Regions from separate parts of the Erwinia rhapontici genome, predicted to be linked through region 3. Evidence: predicted binding sites of a transcription regulator. Region 3 holds the regulator's gene; each other region holds the start of a gene.

Evidence for each region. Region 3 encodes PhoB, which activates phosphate uptake and scavenging genes when phosphate is short. Its sites were predicted from a motif close to CTGTCATAAAACTGNCNNAT; they were not measured.
Region 1: the regulator PhoB is predicted to act here: its motif matches at 2,995-3,014, upstream of LJN55_RS22420 (MIP/aquaporin family protein).
Region 2: the regulator PhoB is predicted to act here: its motif matches at 3,243-3,262, upstream of pstS (phosphate ABC transporter substrate-binding protein PstS).

The regions. Positions count from the first base shown of each region.
Region 1 covers NZ_CP085627.1:4,866,579-4,871,202, reverse strand. The annotation lists gene glpX (class II fructose-bisphosphatase) at 1-360, opposite strand, end outside; gene glpK (glycerol kinase GlpK) at 461-1,975, opposite strand; gene LJN55_RS22420 (MIP/aquaporin family protein) at 2,010-2,852, opposite strand; gene zapB (cell division protein ZapB) at 3,298-3,537, shown strand; gene rraA (ribonuclease E activity regulator RraA) at 3,612-4,097, opposite strand; gene LJN55_RS22405 (1,4-dihydroxy-2-naphthoate polyprenyltransferase) at 4,204-4,624, opposite strand, start outside.
Region 2 covers NZ_CP085627.1:5,039,154-5,043,777, forward strand. The annotation lists gene LJN55_RS23290 (serine hydrolase domain-containing protein) at 5-1,345, shown strand; gene LJN55_RS23295 (LysR family transcriptional regulator) at 1,287-2,228, opposite strand; gene LJN55_RS23300 (DMT family transporter) at 2,324-3,217, shown strand; gene pstS (phosphate ABC transporter substrate-binding protein PstS) at 3,494-4,534, shown strand.
Region 3 covers NZ_CP085627.1:1,048,953-1,053,576, reverse strand. The annotation lists gene LJN55_RS04925 (PstS family phosphate ABC transporter substrate-binding protein) at 1-746, opposite strand, end outside; gene phoR (phosphate regulon sensor histidine kinase PhoR) at 766-2,079, opposite strand; gene phoB (phosphate response regulator transcription factor PhoB) at 2,103-2,792, opposite strand; gene sbcD (exonuclease subunit SbcD) at 3,005-4,228, shown strand; gene LJN55_RS04905 (AAA family ATPase) at 4,225-4,624, shown strand, end outside.

The DNA of each region.
Region 1 (4,624 bases), 1.2 Mb from region 3:
CATATACATATCCGGTGCGTGCAGGAAGGTGCCTTTGTCCCCGACGGCCATGACCGCCAGTGCATTGGCCTGCCCCAGTGCGGTCATGCGCGTACCTTCAATGGGATCGACGGCAATATCCACCGCATCACCGTTGCCTGTCCCGACTTTCTCGCCGATATACAGCATCGGCGCTTCATCAATTTCCCCTTCGCCAATCACGATCTGACCGTCGATATCCACTTTGTTGAGCATGATGCGCATTGCATGTACGGCTGCACCGTCTGCCGCATTTTTATCGCCACGCCCCAGCCACTTATAGCCAGCCAGTGCCGCTGCTTCTGTTACGCGGGAAAATTCAATCGCCAGTTCTCGTTTCATGACATGCCTTTAAGGAAACTAATGAGGCGGGAAGTTTATCACAGGGAGCGGAGCGGGGAAGGGAGATACCCGTGGTCAGGCGACCACGGGCAGGAGATGATTACTTGTCGTCAGCGTCTTCCCATGCCTGCGCACGGGCGACGGCTTTCTTCCATCCTGCGTACAGCACGTTGCGCTGGGTGGTTTCGATGCTTGGGCGGAATTCGCGCTCGATGACGGACTTGGCGCGCACTTCATCCAGATCTTTCCAGAAGCCCACTGCCAGACCGGCAAGGTAAGCAGAACCCAGCGCAGTCACTTCACGCACTTCAGGACGCTCAACGCGCGCACCGAGGATATCGGACTGGAACTGCATCAGGAAGTTGTTCGCCACGGCACCACCGTCAACGCGCAGTGATTGCAGACGGGTGTTGGCATCGTTCTGCATCGCTTCCAGCACGTCACGCGTCTGATAAGCAATGGACTCCAGCGTGGCGCGAATGATGTGGTTAGCATTGGCACCACGCGTCAGGCCGAAGATAGCGCCTCGGGCATACGGGTCCCAGTAGGGGGCACCCAAACCGGTGAATGCAGGCACCATATACACGCCGTTGGTGTCTTTGACTTTGGTGGCGAAATATTCGGAGTCAGTAGAGTCACTGATCAGCTTCATTTCGTCACGCAGCCACTGAATGGATGCACCGCCGATAAACACCGCACCTTCCAGCGCATAGTTCACTTCGCCACGTGGGCCGCAGGCGATGGTGGTCAGCAGGCCATGTGTTGAGGTCACCGCTTCTGTACCGGTGTTCATCAACATAAAGCAGCCCGTGCCATAGGTATTTTTCGCCATACCCGGCTGGACGCACAGCTGGCCATACAGCGCCGCCTGCTGGTCACCCGCAATACCGGCGATTGGAATACGCGTTCCGCCTTTACCACCGATGTTAGTCTGGCCGTAAACCTCTGACGAGGATTTCACTTCCGGCAACATTTGACGCGGGATATCGAGAATGTCCAGCATGCGCTGATCCCACTCCAGCTTGTGAATATTGAACATCATGGTACGGGAGGCGTTGGTGTAGTCGGTGATATGAACCCGTCCCTGCGTCATTTTCCACACCAGCCAGGAGTCGACGGTGCCGAACAGCAGTTCGCCACGGCGTGCACGCTCGCGGGAGCCTTCCACGTGGTCGAGGATCCACTTCACTTTGGTGCCGGAGAAGTACGGGTTAATCACCAGACCCGTGGTATGACGGATGTACTCTTCCAGGCCTTCTTTTTTCAGCTTCGAGCAGTAGTCGGCGGTACGCGGGTCCTGCCAGACGATGGCGTTGTAAATCGGCTTGCCGGTTTCTTTGTCCCACACAATGGTGGTTTCACGCTGATTGGTGATACCAATCGCGGCAATCTCGTCAGAGTTAATGTCCGCATGTGCCAGGACTTCGACCAGGGTGGAGCTCTGTGACGCCCAGATATCCATCGGGTCATGCTCAACCCAACCCGCTTTCGGGTAGATTTGCTGGAATTCACGCTGTGATACCGCAACGATATTGGAGTCATGATCCAGAATCACGGCGCGGGAGCTGGTGGTTCCCTGGTCGAGTGCGACAATGTATTTTTTTTCTACGGTCATAATAGATTCCTGATGGTGTAAGCAATGAGCAGGATTACGCTTTACGCTGTGCAGCGCGCGGTGCTGATTTTTCCTGTTTCTCCACAACCTTACCCGGAAGGTTGTTGGCAATCAGGGCGCGGTAGCCAAAGGCACCGAGGCTTGCACCGATCAGTGGGCCAAAGATCGGAACAAGGAAATACGGAATATCACGGGCACCGGTGAAGGCAACATTACCCCAGCCAGCCACCCAGGCGAACAGCTTAGGTCCGAAATCACGTGCCGGGTTCAGTGCAAAGCCGGTCAGTGGGCCCATTGCGGCACCGATAGTCGCGATCAGTAAACCAATCAGCAGCGGTGCCATCGGGCCACGCGGCAGGCCGTTGCCGTCATCGGTCAGCGCCATAATCAATGCCATCATGATAGCGGTAATAACCATTTCAACCAGGAATGCCTGACCTACACTGATCAGTGGATTTGGATAAGTGGAGAAGACACCGGCGAGATCCAGACTTTCAACGCTGCCGCGTATCATATGATGTGTCTGTTCGTAATCGAGGAAGAGATTGTGATACAGGCCGTACACCAGTGCGGCGGAGCAGAATGCACCCGCTACCTGAGCGATAGCAAACGGCAGCACTTTACGGCCTTCGAAATTGGCGAACAGCCACAGAGCGACGCTGACGGCGGGGTTCAGGTGAGCGCCTGAAATACCGGCGGTAAGATAGACGGCCATCGCAACGGCCAGGCCCCAGACAATACTGATTTCCCATTGACCGAAGCTGGCTCCGGCAACTTTCATTGCGGCCACGCAGCCAGCACCGAAAAAGATGATCGTGGCAGTGCCGAGAAACTCGGCGATGCACTGCCCCTTAAGTGTACTTGTTGTCTGACTCATGATGAATTCCTGAAGGCGAGGTTAATGGTTTAGCTTCTTAGTTTTGCTTCATCCGTGAATCACCCAAATCTTATGTAGGGCTGTTGTGAATTTATCGTTAACGAGCATAAACGAGAAATAGCGAAATCAAAAATTGTGTTCTGTGTCATAAAAATGAGCGTTTTCGCGTCTTTTTGCTTTCCAAAAACGACCTGGTGCGCGTTTGATCGCGTGTGAAATGCGCAATTATTTAACGCTGACCTTACATCAGGAGGGGGAAGATGTTAATGAGACCAGGTATAGACTGAAAATTGTTACAGACTACGCCCTGTAAGGGTTCGCTGCTGGACTTGAGCTGTCGCTCTACTTACAATCGGAGAATCGTTGTTATCCGCGGAATGCCGGTTCATTCCTCACCCCTGCGGCTAGCATCATCAACGCCCTGCGATTAGGAGAGGTTATAGACATGTCATTTGAAGTATTCGAGAAACTGGAAGCGAAAGTGCAGCAGGCGATTGATACCATCACGCTGTTGCAGATGGAAATCGAAGAGCTTAAAGAACAAAACGGTAATTTGAACCAGCAGGTTCAGCAGGCAGCAGGCAGCAGTGATGCGCTGGTGCGTGAAAATCAGCAGTTAAAAGAAGAGCAGCATGTCTGGCAGGATCGTCTGCGGGCTTTGCTGGGAAAAATGGAAGAGGTGTAATGCTGCACCTGGCGTAAAAGCAGGAAGCAAGCAGAAAACGGGTGCCCTGGGGCACCCATTTTATATGTTCGTCTTTATTCGATGTCGAGCGCGTCTTCGGACAGGATCATTCCCGTGTTGTCTGCGTACAGATGATCGCCGGAGAAGAACGTGACGCCACCAAAGTTCACCCGCACGTCGCTTTCACCAATGCCTTCACCTGCAGCCCCGGCAGGAATAGCCGCGATGGCCTGAATGCCGATATCCAGTTCTTCCAGATCATCCACCTGGCGAACAGAACCATACACCACAATGCCTTCCCACTCATTTTGCTGAGCCAGCGTTGCGAGCGCGGCGTCCACCAGCGCACGGCGTACTGAACCACCACCATCAACCAGCAGAACACGACCACGGCCGTTTTCCTCCAGCAAATCATAGAGCAGCCCGTTATCTTCGAAACATTTTACCGTGGTGATTTGCCCACCAAACGAGGTGCGACCACCAAAGTTTGAGAAAAGCGGTTCAACGACATTCACATCTTCATGGTAGATGTCGCACAGTTCTGAAGTATCGTATTTCATAGGGGTTTCGTCTGTTTGCCGCAGGAGGGCTAAGTATATCGCTTAAAGGCCACTGTTGGCAAAATCATCAATTGTTAAAAATTGCGATGGGTCAAGCACATCGCGTTTAGCTGAACACTAAGCCGATGGCAAACAGGATATTGATCAGCAGGGCTGCTTTAACGGTTTTTTCCAGCATGGGTCGCATCGCCAGTGCACTGGTTTCTCGCAAAATGAAACGTCCCTGCTGCCACAACAGAGGTGCCGCGAGCAGGAATAACCAACCCACCGGACGCAGGCCGACCAGCGCACTGTAGAGAGCAAAGCAGGCCAGTGCGGTGGTTAATAGCACGGCATGATAGCGGCGTGCTCCATGTGCACCCAGGCGAACTGCCAGCGTAAATTTCCCATTCTGCCGGTCGCTGTCGATATCGCGCAGGTTGTTGACGTTCAGTACGGCGGTCGCCAGCAGGCCACAGCCACTGGCGGGAAGCAGCAGCAGCAGATCAATCTGGTGTGTTTGCAGATAGCTACTGCCGATGACCCCC
Region 2 (4,624 bases), 1.1 Mb from region 3:
TAGAATGAAAAAGATGCAAACGGGGTTTTGTCTGATGGCGCTGTGCTTTGGCACCGTATACGAGGCGAATGCCTCATCAGCGAAGGTACCCTGCCCGGTGCCACTGAAAACGTGTCCTGCTCCGCTGGATAAAAACCTGCCAGACGTCAAAAATATGCTTACCTGGACGCCTCAGCAGCGCGTGGTGGGTTTTCGTAACGACTATCGATCCTATCCCGGCGATATTTTCCGCGCCAGCAAAGCAGGCGTACCGCTCCCTGTTGCTCATCGCAATCTCTCTGCCGTGTCCTATGAGTATCAGCAGCATCACTACTCATTGGCAGATTACCTTAAACGCAATAACGTGACAGGCATGATGGTGATTAAAGACGGTAAAAAGGTCTGGGACTATTACGGCCATGGCAACACGAAAACGACGCTATGGACCTCGCGATCTGTCGGTAAATCAGTGGTGTCCACGTTAGTCGGGATCGCACTGAAGCAGGGGAAGATAGCCTCGCTGGATGATGAGACTGTGAAGTACAATCCAGAGGTACGGGGCACTGCCTGGGAACATGTCCCTCTACGCAGTCTGCTGCAGCACACCTCCGGTGTGACCTGGAATGAGGATTACACCAACCCCCAATCTGATTTTGCCAAACTGACCCAGTGTGAAGCAGGAAAAGACACCTATGACTGCGTCAGCAAACTGGTACTCGACCCTCAGCGTAAAGCCTATGCAAAACCGGGTCAGGTCTGGTCCTACTCTTCCGGCGGTGCCTGGGTGCTGGGTGACACGCTGGAGAAAGCGACCGGAGAAACACTGGCCCGCTATCTGCAGGACAACATCTGGCAGCCTTACGGAATGGTGAATGATGGCGTGTGGCACAGCTATCTGCCGGGCAAACATGATGTGGGTGCACACGGCTTTAACGCAACGCTCGAAGACTGGGGAAAGTTTGGTCTGTTCGTGATGAACAATGGCATCCTGCCTGATGGCACGAAAACGCTGCCCGAGGGTTGGGTAAAAGAGGCCAGTACTTGGAATAAAGCCGAAAACTCGGTGACGACCGATTATCCTGACGGACAATTTGGTTACCAGTGGTGGAACATCGGTGTGCCCTTGAGTGCGAAAAACGATGCACCATCAGAAGGATTAACGCGTAATAAGACCCTGTCGGCTGAGGGTATTTTTGGCCAGATGATTGCGATCGACCAGGCGCAGAAACTGGTGATTGTTCAGTGGTCCGCCTGGCCACAGGCAGAACCGGCATCAGATGCCCAGCCGCTCGAAGCCTCTTTGATGTTTAATGCGATTGCGAATGCGCTGTCTGGTGCTTCAGCTTCTCCAGCAAAAAATCGATAAGCACCCGGCATTTAGGGGGAAGATAGCGATTGGGATGATACAAAATCCATGACATCCCGTAATAGGATGTCATGTAGTCCCATTCGGGAAGTACCTGAATAATCTGTCGGTTATCCATGACCTGTTGCGCGGAAAAGCGCGGCAGGCACCCGATGCCCAGATGATGAATGATGCCTTCCAGCCTCGCTTTGCTGTGATTTGAGGCAAAGCGCCCGTGTACCGCAACGCTGATTTGCTCTCCGCTGGCGATATGACGAAACTTCCACTGATTATCCCCGGGCACTTCTCCCAGATAAATACAGCTGTGCTGCGTTAAATCCTGCGGGTGCTGCGGAATACCGTGCTGTTGCAGATACTCTGCGCTGGCACAGAGCACGTGCCTGACAGGAAACAGCGGGCGTGCCGCCAGCCCCGGAGGCGGGGTATCGGTAATGCGGATCGCCAGGTCAACATTGTCATTGATTAAATCCACCATACGATCGGTGAGCATCAGTTGCAGATCCACCTGAGGGTAGCGCTGTAAAAACTCAGCCACGTGCGGGGAGATGAGATCCTTGCCGTAGGCACGCGGTGCACTGATTTTCACCCGCCCCTGCGGGGTGTCACTAATGCGCCCAGCCAGCTCAAACACCGACTCTGCGGACTGCATCATCTCAAAGCAGCGCTCCCAGGCGACGGTTCCGGCTTCTGTCAGGCGCAGCCTGCGTGTCGTCCTTTCCAGCAGTTTCACCCCCAGGGCATTTTCCAGGCTGGCGATCTGACGGCTGACCGAAGACGCGGTGCTGCCCAGCTTTTCTGCGGCCGCCGAGAAGCTGCCGAGTTCCACCACTTTCACGAACACTGCCATATACGGCAGCAGACCCATATATTGATTTGTTCTCATAGCGCACAAGTCTTGTTTACCCGTACGGATTATTCCGTCTGGAGAAAAACATCATAATCGCAGTTGGGTTTATCGCCAACGTCAGGGGAATGCAGGTGGAGAAACAACAGCGTTACGCAGAGTGGATGTTACTGGCTGTCGCCGTGGTCTGGGGAACCAGCTACGGCATGGCAAAACAGGCCGTTCTTTTCTATCCGGTCGTGGGTTTTCTGTTTATTCGTTTTTTGCTGACCTTCGTTCTGCTCTTACCCACGTTAAGGCTCTGCTGGCGCCAGGCGCTGCCCCCGGGGTTGATACTGGGTTCGGTGTTGTTGGCTATTTTCCTGTGTGAAACTTATGGGGTGGCGTTGACCTCTGCCAGTAATGCGGCATTTCTGATCAGCCTGTGCGTGGTGCTGACGCCGTTTGTTGAATGGCTGATGTTCCGTCAGCGGCCCGAAATCAGCGTGTTTATCGCCGCCGCCGTCTCTCTTTGCGGTGCCATGCTGCTGGTGGGCGGTACGCAGATTGCGATGAACAGGGGCGATCTGCTGGTGTTGGGCGCTGCGCTGCTGCGCGCGTTGATGGTGTGTCTGACGAAAAAAATGACCCAGCATCGCAATGTGCCCGCACTGGCGCTGACGGCGGTACAAACCGGGGTGGTCGCCAGCGGTTCGCTGGTAGTGTTACTGGCGACAGAGCATGGGATACCGGCCCTGCCTGAGAGTACGCTGTTCTGGGGCCCGACGCTTTACCTGGTGTTGTTCTGCACGCTGTTTGCTTTCTTCGCGCAGAACTACGCGGTGAAACGTACCTCACCGACGCGTGCCTCACTATTAATGGGGTCTGAGCCGCTGTTTGGTTCCCTGTTTGCCGTGCTCTGGTTGCAGGAGTCGCTGACGCCAGCGGCATGGCTGGGCGGGTTGCTGATTGTTGCTGCATCGCTGTGGGCCACGCGCCCGGTTAAACGTAACCCGGGACTGAGCGCGGTAATGGAAAAAACCGACTGACGTCAGCCTTCATGATTAGAGTGGCTTGTCACAAAAGTGTCATATTTCGTACATTTTACTGTCACCAAACTGTCCTATTTTGCCTCCAGCAGCAATCATTAATTATACCTTTCATACTTCAAGCTGCAGGCGCGTTGGCTACATTCGTTCGCCCGAATCACTTACAACAGTAAGCTCATCGGGACTCGCTCATTTGCCGCCTTCCTGCATCCCGAATTATTTTGGGTATAGACAAACACGGCAACTGGCCTGACTTTTTAATCCCGTGGAGGGAACATGACACTGATGCACAAAACCCTGGCTCAATTCGTCGCAGTAACCCTTTCTCTGAGCGCCGTTACTGCAATGGCCGCGACCAACCTGACCGGTGCTGGCGGGACATTCCCGGCACCTGTGTATAACAAGTGGGCAGCAGAGTACAACACCGCGACGGGCAGCCAGGTTAACTATCAGGGTATCGGTTCATCCGGCGGCGTTAAGCAGATTATCGCTAAAACCGTAGACTTCGGTGCATCAGATGCGCCGATGAAAGACGAAGATTTAGAAAAAAATGGCCTGTTCCAGTTTCCGACAGTTATTGGCGGGGTGGTACTGGCGGTTAATATTCCTGGTATCAAATCTGGACAGCTGACGCTGGATGGCAAAACCGTGGGTGATATCTACCTCGGTACCATCAAAAAGTGGAACGACCCGGCCATCACCAAGCTGAACCCAGGCGTGAAACTGCCTGATTCCAACATCAACGTGGTACGCCGCGCTGACGGTTCGGGTACCTCATTCGTGTTCACCAGTTACCTGTCTAAAGTGAACAGCGACTGGAGCAGCAAAGTCGGTAAAGGTAGCACCGTTAACTGGCCAACCGGTTTGGGCGGCAAGGGTAACGACGGCGTGGCTGCATTCGTACAGCGTCTGCCAGGGTCTATCGGCTACGTTGAGTACGCCTACGCGAAACAGAACAGCCTGGCTTACACCAAGCTGGTGGATGCGGATGGCAAAGCCATTGAACCGGGTGAGAAAAGCTTTAGCGATGCCGCGAAAGGCGCAGACTGGTCCAAATCTTTTGCTCAGGATCTGACCTTCCAGAAAGGCGACAACGCGTGGCCAATCACCTCTACCACCTTTATCCTGGTGCACAAAGAGCAGGCTAATGCTGAGAAAGGCGCCGCCGTACTGAAGTTCTTCGACTGGGCTTATAAAAACGGCAGCAAAACCACGGCTGGCCTGGACTACGCATCTCTGCCAGATTCTGTGATTGAGCAGATTCGTAGCGCCTGGAAAACCAACGTGAAAGACAGCTCCGGCAAAGCACTGTACTAAGCGATTGCAGTAAGCGCCACGATGCGTGGTGCTTATGCCCCCATGGGCCAGGCTTGCCTGGCCCGATACGTATCAGCAGTATCAGACTCG
Region 3 (4,624 bases):
TAAGGATAGCGGCCGCTGCGAATATTCTCGGCGCTTGGCGCGATCCAGTCATTGCCATCACGCGCCACCGGCACGGTTTTGACGCCGCTGATATGAAACCCGGCACTGGCATAACCAATGCCATTCAACGTTCCCGCAACGGCCTGCACCACAGCGGCAGAGCCGGGATATTCTCCGACATCATTACGGAAGTCACCGTTACACAGCGCCTGCTGTTTGAAGAATCCCCAAGTCCCGGAGGCCGAGTTACGGCCAAAGCGCTGTAATCCCCGCGTCGCCCAACCGGGCTGAGTTAACTGTAAATCCCCCCAGGTTTTGGGCACGGATAACCCGCCACAGCGACGCGTCACCGAGAAAATGGCGTCCAGTTGCTGGGCATTCAGGCCGGTTAACGGGTTATCCTGATTGACCACCACCACCAGCGCATCCATCGCCACCGGAACAGCCAGCGGCTGATAACCGTAACTGTCTTCAAATAACTGGCGTTCTACCGCCTGCATCGGGCGGCTCATCGCACCTAGCTGAGCAGCCCCCGCGGCAAGCGCAGTCGGCGCAGTCGACGAACCGGCCGCCTGGATCTGCACATTCACACCGGGATACTGACGATTAAAACTCTCACCCCACAGCGCCATCAGGTTACCCAGCGTATCCGAGCCAACGCTGGTGAGATTCCCCGCCAACATGCCCTGCTTCGCCGGGACCTGCGAACTGACCAGCACCAGCGCCAGCGCGATTAACATTTTCATTGCATGGGTTCCGTGAGACTTAATGCAACGCATTCTCGACCAGTTCGGCACTGACAATCAACCTTGGTGGCAATTGAAAGCTGAAACAGGTTTCAGCGCCGGGCGTGCTGCTGATATCCAGGCGCGTATTGTGGTGGCTGAGCGCATGCTTCACGATAGCCAGCCCTAATCCACTACCGCCCGTCTGTCGGGAACGCGCTTTATCAACCCGATAGAAACGCTCGGTCAGGCGAGGCAGGTGTTCCGGTGCAATCCCGGGTCCATTATCTTTAACCTTAAACTGTGCCCCCTGCGGGCTGCGCAGCCAGCTGATATCAATACGCGTGCCATCCGGCGTATGGTTAACCGCGTTATACACCAGATTGGAGATCGCACTGCGCAGCTGCTCGTCGTTGCCAAACACGCGCAAATGCGGGTCGGTATGGAAATAAATATCATGGCGGCCGTTACTGAGCGTTTCCGCTTCACGCTGCAACACCCGCAGCATTATCGGCACATCCACGGTTTCCTGCAAATCGATTGCCGGGGCAGCTTCAATGCGTGACAAGGTCAGCAACTGTTTCACCAGGCTGTCCATGCGTTTAGTCTGCTCCTGCATGGTGTGCAGCGCCTTATCGCGCAGACTGCCCTCCAGCACGGAATCGTTCATCATCTCCAGATACCCCTGCAATACGGTGAGCGGCGTACGCAGTTCATGGCTGACATTAGCAAAGAAGTTACGTCGGGCCCCTTCCAGCTGATGCATCTGGGTGACATCACGCGCCACCAGCAACCATTGCCCTTCACTGTAAGGCATCACACGAAATTCAAGATGGCGATGGCTGTTCAGCACCAGCGTAAGCGGGCGAGAAAAATCACGCTGACGCAGATAGCGGGTAAACTCGGGGTAACGCAGCAGATTGAGGATATTCTGCCCGTTATCTTCCGGCCAGCGCAGCCCCAGCATCTGCTGTGCGAGGCCGTTGCACCAAAAAATCGTCCCCTCTTCGGTGGTCAGTACCACCGCATCAGGCAGAGATTCTGCACCGCTACGAAAACGTTTGATCAGATGACCGAGTTCACGGCGGCGGCGGCGGTTACGCGCCTGCATTTGATACAGGCCGTAAAACAGCGGTTCCCAGCTGCCACGGCCGCTGGGAGGTGTCATGCTGCGGTCAACCCACAGCCAGTGAGAGAGTCGAAGTAAGTTGTTGAAATGAAAGCCCAGCACACAGAGTACTGAGATTAACAGCAGCCAGGGGAGCCAACCCACCAGCAGCCCGAGCAGTAACGCGGGCAAACCGGCAAGCAGCAGCTCAAACAATAATCTCTTCCAGGAGAGGCGTTCCAACACGGTTCAGACTCCAGCGCGAACAATCAATAGCGTGCAGAGAAACGATAACCTGTTCCGCGAACCGTCTGCACCATACGATCGTGCCCGGTCAGTTCCAGCGCCTTACGTAAGCGACGAATGTGCACATCAACGGTACGATCTTCGACGTAAACGTTAGTTCCCCAGACATGGTTTAGCAACTGCTCACGGCTGTAAACACGCTCAGGATGCGTCATAAAGAAGTGCAGCAATTTATATTCGGTCGGCCCCATTTCCAGCGGTTGCGTGTCAGACATCACGCGATGCGATGACGGATCAAGACTCAGCCCCTGCATTTCAATCACCTCTTCCACCGCCATCGGTGAAATACGGCGCATCACCGCTTTAATACGGGCCACCAGCTCTTTGGGTGAGAAGGGTTTCGTAATGTAATCGTCGGCACCCACTTCCAGGCCACGGACGCGATCTTCTTCTTCGCCACGCGCGGTCAGCATCATAACCGGAATATCCCGGGTCATGGCTTCACGCTTCAGATGCTTAATAAACTGAATGCCGGAACCACCCGGGAGCATCCAGTCCAGCAGGATTAAATCCGGCCACGGCTCAATGAGCATACTTACTGCGCTGTCATAGTCCTCGGCTTCGATCGGTTGATAGTCATTTTGTTCCAGAACGAAACACAACATCTCACGGATTGGGGCTTCATCTTCAACCACCAGAATGCGCTTGGCCATTATTGCTCCTGCTACAGTGACAGGTTGTCACGGGGATATGCGGCGCCATTATGCGTCAGTTTTATGACACTTTTATGAAAAAAGCACCCCCTAAAAGCATTGATGGAATTAAATAAAATCCCCTCCTCATCAATATGTTTATCTGCTCTGAATAATTCGGGATGCAGGACAGGTATAATACTCCCCACGCTTTCTGCCATGAAAGGACCCCCATGCGCATCATTCATACTGCCGACTGGCATCTTGGCCAGTTTTTCTACACCAAAAGCCGGGCAGCCGAGCACCAGGCATTTCTTGACTGGCTGCTGGTTAACGCAGAAGCACAGCAGGCGGATGCGATTATTGTGGCAGGCGACATCTTTGATACTGGCTCTCCGCCGAGCTACGCACGTGAGCTGTATAACCGCTTCGTGGTCAATCTGCAGCAGACCGGCTGTCAACTGGTGGTACTGGGCGGCAATCACGATTCAGTCGCCATGCTGAATGAATCCCGCGAGCTGCTGGCCTGCCTGAACACTCGGGTGATCGCCGCCGCCTGCGACGATGTTCGTCAACAGGTTCTGGTTCTTAATCGCCGCGATGGCCAGCCAGGAGCACTGCTGTGCGCCATTCCATTTTTGCGCCCGCGCGATATTCTGCGCAGCCAGAGCGGGCAGTCAGGGCGCGAAAAGCAGCAAAGCCTGCTGGAAGCCATAACTGAACACTATCAGCAGTGCTGGCAGGAAGCGCTGAAACAGCGTGATGCACTGGGCCTGCCGCTACCCATTATTGCCACCGGCCATCTGACAACGATGGGCGTCACCAAAAGCGATGCGGTGCGTGATATCTATATCGGCACGCTGGATGCATTCCCCGCCGATTGTTTTCCCCCTGCGGACTATATCGCCCTGGGGCATATCCATCGCGCTCAGCGCATTGCCGATAGCGATCATATTCGCTACAGCGGCTCGCCGATCCCGCTCAGTTTTGATGAGCTGGGTAAAGCCAAAAGCGTGTTTCAGGTCGACTTCAGCGACGGCAAACTCAGCGCGGTCGAAGCCTTACCGATCCCGTTATTCCAGCCAATGCAGATGATCAAAGGCTCTCTGGAACAGATTGAGCAGCAGTTGGCGGCTCTCACGGCCGATCCACAGGGTGGCACCATCTGGCTGGACATTGAAATCGTCACCGATGCTTACCTCAGTGAGTTACAGCGCCGTATCCAGGAGCTGACCGAATCCCTGCCCGTAGAAGTGGTGCTGCTGCGTCGCAGCCGCGAACAGCGCGAACAGGTGATCGCCCGACAGAACAATGAAACGCTGAATGAATTGAGTGTTGAAGAGGTGTTTTCCCGCCGTCTGGCGCTGGAGGCCGAGGAACCTGAACGGCTGGAACGCGCCAGAGTGCTGTTTGCTCAAACGCTGGAAGCCGTTCGCCATGAGGAGCAGCCATCATGAAAATTCTGACGCTGCGCTTTAAAAACCTCAACTCGCTGAAGGGGGAGTGGAAAATCGACTTCACCGCAGAACCTTTTGCCAGCAACGGCCTGTTCGCCATTACCGGCCCGACGGGCGCAGGTAAAACCACCCTGCTGGATGCCATCTGCCTCGCGTTGTATCACGAAACACCGCGCCTGAAAGGCATCACTCAGTCGCAAAATGACCTGATGACCCGTGATACCGCCGAGTGCCTGGCAGAAGTGGAATTTGAGGTGAAAGGTGTTGCCTGGCGCGCTTTCTGGAGCCAGAGCCGCGCTCGCGGCGCCGCCGATGGCAACCTGCAGGCACCGCGGGTTGAGCTGGCACGCTGTAGCGATAATCACATCGTGGCCGACAAGGTCAAAGATAAGCTGG